2 regions of the Candidatus Clostridium radicumherbarum genome follow, and region 2 is predicted to be linked to the other one. Evidence: a T-box and tRNA genes for the amino acid it is inferred to sense, from the RefSeq annotation. Region 2 holds a T-box; the other holds one or more tRNA genes.
What was found. The T-box of region 2 lies ahead of asnS (asparagine--tRNA ligase). A T-box ahead of a tRNA ligase gene usually reads a tRNA of that ligase, here a tRNA-Asn.
Positions count from the first base shown of each region.

Region 1: it encodes a tRNA-Asn, which carries the amino acid that the T-box ahead of asnS (asparagine--tRNA ligase) is inferred to sense. The anticodon was not compared.

Region 1 is NZ_JBJHZY010000003.1:408,626-412,511, reverse strand. It holds gene ACJDUH_RS16000 (glycine--tRNA ligase) at 1-1,228, opposite strand, end outside; T-box leader at 1,398-1,566, opposite strand; gene ACJDUH_RS15995 (TerC family protein) at 1,613-2,362, opposite strand; tRNA gene ACJDUH_RS15990 (tRNA-Asn) at 2,460-2,534, opposite strand; gene ACJDUH_RS15985 (DODA-type extradiol aromatic ring-opening family dioxygenase) at 2,592-3,359, opposite strand; gene ACJDUH_RS15980 (DMT family transporter) at 3,558-3,886, opposite strand, start outside.
Region 2 is NZ_JBJHZY010000001.1:1,209,106-1,212,991, forward strand. It holds gene ACJDUH_RS05720 (MutS-related protein) at 1-322, shown strand, start outside; gene ACJDUH_RS05725 (LURP-one-related/scramblase family protein) at 339-821, shown strand; T-box leader at 885-1,119, shown strand; gene asnS (asparagine--tRNA ligase) at 1,311-2,702, shown strand; gene mnmH (tRNA 2-selenouridine(34) synthase MnmH) at 2,837-3,868, shown strand; gene ACJDUH_RS05740 (DMT family transporter) at 3,885-3,886, shown strand, end outside.

The DNA.
Region 1 (3,886 bases), on a different contig from region 2:
TCTTACCTATGCTACCTGCTTCATCATAGTCAACATTAAATTTCTTTCTAAGTCTATCATAAACTTCATTAGATTTTTCTGATAGCTTTTTACTTAATGGTAGGATAGCTGCCTTAAATGGTGCTAGTGCAGGGTGAAAATGAAGTACTGTTCTAACATCTCCATCTTCAAGAGTTTCTTCATCATAGGCATTGCATAGGAAAGCTAAAGTTACTCTATCTGCGCCTAGAGAAGGTTCTATGCAGTATGGCACATATTTTTCGTTAGTAATTGGATCAAGATAGCTTAAATCCTGGCCTGAATGCTCCGCATGCTTATTTAAGTCATAATCTGTTCTATCTGCAACACCCCATAATTCACCCCAGCCAAATGGGAATAAAAACTCAATATCAGAGGTTGCATTACTGTAAAAAGACAATTCTTCCTTAGCATGGTCCCTAATTCTTAAAGTCTCCTTATTCATTCCAAGGTTTAAAAGAAAATTAAAGCAATACTCTCTCCAATAATTAAACCACTCTAAATCTGTTCCAGGTTTACAGAAAAATTCAAGTTCCATCTGTTCAAATTCTCTTGTTCTAAAAATAAAATTACCTGGAGTTATTTCATTTCTAAAGGATTTACCTATTTGAGCAATTCCAAAAGGAACTTTCTTTCTAGAAGTTCTTTGAACATTTTTAAAGTTTACAAATATTCCTTGTGCAGTTTCAGGTCGGAGATAAATTTCATTTTTAGAATCCTCTGTTATACCCATGTAGGTCTTAAACATAAGATTAAACTTTCTTATATCAGTAAAGTTTTTCTTGCCGCACTTAGGGCAAACAATATTATGTTCTTCAATATAGCCTTTAAGCTGCTCATTTGTCCATCCATCAGCACTAGCTACTTCAGCTCCATTTTCAGTCATATGATCCTCGACTAGCTTATCAGCCCTAAATCTAGCCTTACATTCCTTGCAATCCATTAAAGGATCGGAAAAACCACCTACATGACCTGATGCAACCCACACTTCACTGTTCATAAGTATGGCACAGTCCACTCCTACATTATATGGACTTTCTTGCACAAATTTTTTCCACCACGCTTTTTTAACATTGTTCTTAAATTCTACACCTAAGGGTCCAAAGTCCCAAGCATTTGCAAGTCCTCCATATATTTCTGAGCCGGCAAATACAAAGCCCCTTCCTTTTGCAAGTGCTACTATTTTATCCATAGTCTTTTCAACAGCCATTTATCTTTTCCTCCTTTTAGTCAGAACACGGGGTAATTTAACCTCGTTCGCTCCGCTCACAAATTACCCGTTAAAGTCCATTTAGGACTTTAACCTCCTTTTAGTGGTATCACTGAGTAGTTTAAGACTACTCGTTTATATTATTTCAATAAAAAAAGGACTACTTACCATAAGGGACGAAAGAATTTTCTTCCGCGGTTCCACCCTTGTTGGCAAATGCCCTGCTTTCACATTAAAATCACTCAAAAGTTCCCTTCATACTAGCCCTTTAGCTGCTTACACCATCACAGCCTCTCTATAAAAATTCTAATATTACTCTTCTTTCTCATCATGATATATAAAATTATATTCTTAATTATAACCTATTACTTAATATTGTCAATGCTATAATGTTTCTTTTGGGTTTTTATTTCCAAAGTCCTTCTTGTTATGAAATATTTCTTTTCTTCCTATATTTTTTGTTTCATATCTTTCTTTTCTTATTTTTATCACACCATAGACTATGACTGCTGCGCCCAACACTAAAGCTATTATCTCAGAAACTAAATCAGGTATATATTTAGAAACTAGATTATCACCAGTAATCATATTAATGGCAGTATATACGAGAATACTTGCTCCAATATAGACTATTATTCCATACTTTTTCATAAGGTTAGCTACAAATTTAGCTCCGAAAAAAATAATAGGTATACTAAGAGAAAGCCCAAAAATTATAAGCCATATATTTCCATTAGCTGCACCTGCTATAGCCAGCACATTATCTAATCCCATACTTAGATCTGCTATTATTATATTTGATACAGCCTTCCACAAACTTTTATCAGCCTTAATTTCACTACCTTCCGAAACATCCTCCATGTTTAGTAAATCCCAGGTTATTTTTATAAGTAATAACCCTCCAATTAACTTTATTGGCAGCCATTCTATAGACATAATCAGTGAAATAATGCATGTAAATATTATTCTAAGAACTACTGCTCCAGCAACACCAATTAAGCTTGCAATTTTAGCCTGCTTCTTTGGTAAATTTCTTATTGCTAAAGCAATGACACTTACATTATCCCCAGATAGAGTAATATCCATTATAGTAATTTGAAGAATAGAAAATAGTATTAGCCATATATTATCCATTATTACGCTCCTCATTAGTTTTAAGTACAAAAAAGCAATGTCATTTAAGACACTGCCTTTATTATATTTATAAATATAAAAATTATACTAATAAAAATGGCTCCATGGAGAGGGCTCGAACCTCCAACCCTTCGGTTAACAGCCGAATGCTCCGCCATTGAGCTACCATGGAACGTTTATTACATTAGTTATTATAGCACATAATACTAAAAATTCAAGAGCTTTTTAACTAAAATTCAAAACAAATGTAACTTAAAGTACCATAAGCATAGCTTCTATGAAGAAGTTTTGGAAGCTTCCCCTCTTCACCGCTTCCCATAGCTATAAACATTGGAGCTATGTGTTCTTCTCTTGGAATAGCCATTTTTGCATTAGGAGCTAATTTTTGATAATTAAATAAGTTTTTTAAATTATTTTGTTCAACATTATCTACAAGCCAGTTATCAAATTCGATTGCCCAACTTTTAGTTTCTTTTGCATACCAATCCACTGTTCTTAAATTATGAACTGTGGATCCACTTCCTATAACTAATATATCTTCTTTTCCAAGCTCCCTTAGTGCTTTTCCTATTGCATACTGTTTTTCCATAGGTAAAAATGGATTTACAGAAACTTGAACCACGGGAATATTGGCTTCTGGATACATTATTTTAAGTATATCCCAGCTTCCATGATCTAATCCTCTTGTCCTATCAAGTTTACTTTTTATACCGTTTTCTTCTAGCATATCTTTAATTTTATCAGCAATTTCAGGTGAGCCTTTTGCATTGTATTTTATTGAATAAAGTTCCTCTGGAAATCCATAAAAATCATAAATCATTTCATAGGTATTTTCTATTGATGATATTGTAGTTATTTCACTTTCAAAGTGTGCAGTAAATATTACAATAGTCTTTGGCTTCATGCCCTTTGCTAAATCCTTTAAAAAATTAGTATAATCATTTTCTTCTATTGCAAGAGTTGGTCCACCATGACAAACAAATAGTGACATAATAATTCCTCCTTTTAGTCGGAAACACTGAGTAGTTTAAGACTACTCGTTAAAGCCCATTTAGGGCTTTAACCTCCTTATTATTAAATTCAACTTACTTACTTTATGTAACTATAATACAATATTTAATTCTTTCTTGTCAAGTAATAATTATAAAAATTTGGATCAGTGACAAAATCTTTTGCCGCTGACCCTAAATAATTGTTAATTGCTGAGCGTTGCTTTTTCCTGCTTTGGAAAGCTTCCATATTGTGATAAAATTACTCCTGCAAACATTAATCCGCAGCCAATATAGCCTCTTGCTCCTAAATTTTCGTGAAGTATAATTAATCCACCTATAGCTGCAAATACCGATTCCATACTTAAAACGATAGCCGCATGTGATGGCTTAGCATTTTTCTGCCCTATTACCTGCAATGTATATGCAATTCCAACAGAGCAAATTCCACCATAAAGTATTGGAATAACTGCCTGGGATAATCCAATTAAAGTATTTTTCTCGAAAATAAAGGCGGCAATTAAACTTAATATGG
Region 2 (3,886 bases):
TGTAACAGCAGCAAAAGGTGGAGAGACAGTATTCTTTCTATTAGATGAAATATTTAAAGGAACAAATTCTTTAGATAGACACACTGGAGCTGAAGCACTTATTAACATGTTAAGTAAAGAAAATACCCTTGGCATTGTTTCTACCCATGATCTTGAACTTGGAGATTTGGAAAACAAAAATCAAAAGGTGAAAAATTACAATTTTCAAGAATATTACAAGAAAAATGAAATACAATTTGACTATAAATTAAGAAAGGGTATTTCAGCTACTAGAAATGCTAAATTTCTTATGAAGCTTGCTGGTATAGAATTTATAGAATAATTAAGGAGTGGGGTATATGAGGTATCAAATTAAACAAAGAGTATTAAGTATGGCAGATAGTTTTACTATTAAAGATGAATTTGAGAATGATAGGTTTATAGTAAAAGGAAAATTTTTTTCCTTCGGTAACAAGCTTAGAATATATGACTTAAATGGTAGAGAGGTTTCCTATATAGAGCAGGAAATGTTTCATTTCCTCCCAAGGTATAATATTTTTTTGAATGAAACTTATGCTGCTACAGTAAAAAAAGAAATGAGCTTATTTAAACCAAGTTTTTATATTGAAAGTACAATGGGAAATTATACTATTGAAGGAGAAATCTTTTCTCATGAATTTCAAGTTTTTAAAGATGGAAGAGAAGTGGCACATGTAAGTAAAAAATGGTTTTCCTTTTCAGATACTTATGGTGTGGATATTGAAGATACAGAAAATCAAGAATTTATGCTGTCACTTGTAATTGTAATAGATCAAATATTATATGATAATAAAAATAAGTAATATGGATGCCATTAATGGTTGACATAATATATGTCAATGTGTATAATGAATTATAATTATATGAGTAAAACTTTGATGAGAAGAGTAGCTATTATGCAGATTTAAAGAGAGCTGTGGCAGGTGGAAACACAGTATGAAGCTTTTAGTGAAGAACAGCTCTGAGTTTCTAACTGAAATCCTTGGATAGTAGGCTTAGACGTAACCAATGCGTTATTATTGGAAAGTATAATACGTACTTTTTAAGCTGGCTTTTTAAAGCAATCTGGGTGGCACCGCGGAATTTACCTTCGTCCCATTATTTATTAATGGATGAGGGTTTTTTTTATTTCACATAATTTTCAGGTTTATTTGTTTATAATATGACTATATGAAGAATTCAAGTGATACTAGTCACGCAAGCATTAATAATACTTACGTGTAGAATAAGGAATACAAGGAACACAACAATTAATAATTGTTGTGTACTTAAAACTACAGGAGGGAATTAAAATGGAAGGCATAGTAATAAAACAGCTTTACAGAGAAACAGAAAAATTTGAAGGTCAAATGGTAAAATTATCTGGTTGGGTAAGAACAGTGAGAGCATCTAATGCTTTTGGCTTTATAGAGCTAAATGATGGAAGCTTTTTTAAAAATGTTCAAGTAGTATTTGAAAGTGACTTAGAAAATTATAAAGAAATATCTAAACTTCCAATAAGCTCATCGATTTCAGTAGAAGGTATACTGGAACTCACCCCAGATTCTAAGCAGCCCTTTGAAATAAAGGCAAAGAACATGATAATTGAAGGATTATCTCAATCAGATTATCCACTACAAAAAAAGAGACATTCACTTGAATATTTGAGGACAATTGCACATTTAAGACCTAGAAGCAACACTTTTTCAGCAGTTTTTAGAGTTCGTTCAATTGCCGCATATGCTATACACAAATTCTTTCAGGAAAGAGGTTTTGTGTACGTACACACTCCAATAATAACTGGAAGTGATGCTGAAGGTGCTGGAGAAATGTTTAGGGTTACAACCTTAGATTTAAATAATATACCTAAGGATGAAAAAGGTGTAGTAGATACCTCCAAGGATTTCTTTGGAAAAGCAACAAATTTAACTGTTAGTGGACAGCTAAATGGAGAAACCTTTGCACTTGCATTTAGGGACATATATACCTTTGGCCCTACCTTTAGAGCAGAAAATTCAAACACAGCAAGACATGCAGCTGAATTTTGGATGATTGAACCAGAAATGGCCTTTGCAGATCTTAATGATGATATGGAAGTTGCAGAAGCTATGGTGAAATACATTATTAATTATGTTATGGAAAATGCTCCTGAAGAAATGGAGTTCTTTAGTAAATTTATAGACGCTGGGCTCATGGAAAGATTAAACCATGTTGTTAATTCTGAATTTGGAAGAGTAAGCTATACTGAAGCAGTTGAAATTTTAGAAAAATGCGGAGAAAAATTTGAGTATCCAGTTAAATGGGGCATAGATCTTCAAACGGAGCATGAAAGATATTTAACTGAGCAACACTTTAAAAAGCCTATTTTTGTTTACAATTATCCTAAGGATATTAAAGCATTTTATATGAGAGCTAACGAAGATGGAAAAACTGTAGCCGCAGCAGATCTTCTAGTACCAGGAGTTGGAGAAATCATCGGTGGCAGTCAAAGAGAAGAAAGACTTAAGGTCCTTGAAGCTAGAATGGATGAACTAGGTCTTAATAAAGAAGATTACTGGTGGTATTTGGAACTAAGAAAATATGGTGAAACTGTACATTCAGGCTTTGGACTAGGCTTTGAAAGAATACTTATGTACTTGACTGGAATGTCAAATATTAGAGATGTAATACCATTTCCTAGAACTACTGGAACATCAGAATTTTAAGATTAATCTTATACAATGAAAAGTACCTCTTAAGCTAGCTGCCGCAAGTTTTGCGACAGCTCTTTTTCATTTTTGACATAATTATTTTTTAGGGTTATACTAGTGTGCAGAATGTTCATAATCAAGGAGATAAGATGTTTAAGTCGATAAATTATAGTGATTTAAAAGGAAATTTTGCATTAATTGATGTAAGAAGTCCTATGGAATATAAAGAAGCTACAATTCCAGGTGCCATAAATATTCCTATTTTTGATAATGAAGAGAGAAAGGAAATAGGCTATGTTTATGTAAATGAAAATGTTGATAAAGCAAAATATTTAGGAGTACAGGCTGTATCTAAGAAATTGCCATATATATATAGTGAATTAAGTAAACTTGATCAGGAATATGAGAAGCTTGTACTTTTTTGTTCAAGAGGTGGAATGAGAAGCTCAAGCCTCTGCGGTCTTTTAACAACCTTAGGGCTTAATACCTATAAATTAAGCGGAGGATATAAGGCCTATAGAGGATATATTAATGAAATGTTACCTAAAGAAAATGAAAAGGTTAAATATATTGTTCTTCATGGAAAAACTGGAGTTGGAAAGACAAATCTCTTATATAGCTTAAAGAGAAATGGTATGGATGTTCTAGATTTAGAAGAGGCTGCAAACCATAGAGGATCTTTATTAGGCAGTGTAGGATTAAAGGGTGAAAGAAGTCAAAAGTACTTTGAATCTTTAGTATTCAATTCCTTAATTCAAAGGAAAAGTAACTTTATTTTTGTTGAAGGTGAAAGTAAGAGAATAGGAAATATAATTATACCCGAGTTCATATATAATAATATGGAAGCAGGTATACACCTGCTAGTTGATGCTGATATTGAATATAGATGTGAATTGATTTTAGAAGAATATACAAGAGAAGAAAGTTCAAAGGTAGATATACTTAAATCCTTAGACTTACTTAGTAAATATATTAGTAATAAAAATATTACTAAGTATAAGGATTTAATACTTAATGATAAGTATTATGAAGTTGCAAAAGAATTAATGTTAAAATACTATGATCCAATGTATCAAAGTGGTATTGAGAAATACAATTATGAACTTCAATTAAATATTTCGGATTTAGAAAAGTGTTCAGAGGAAATAATTAAATGGACAAAGGAAAACTTTTTATTTTAAGAAATCAGGTGATTAATT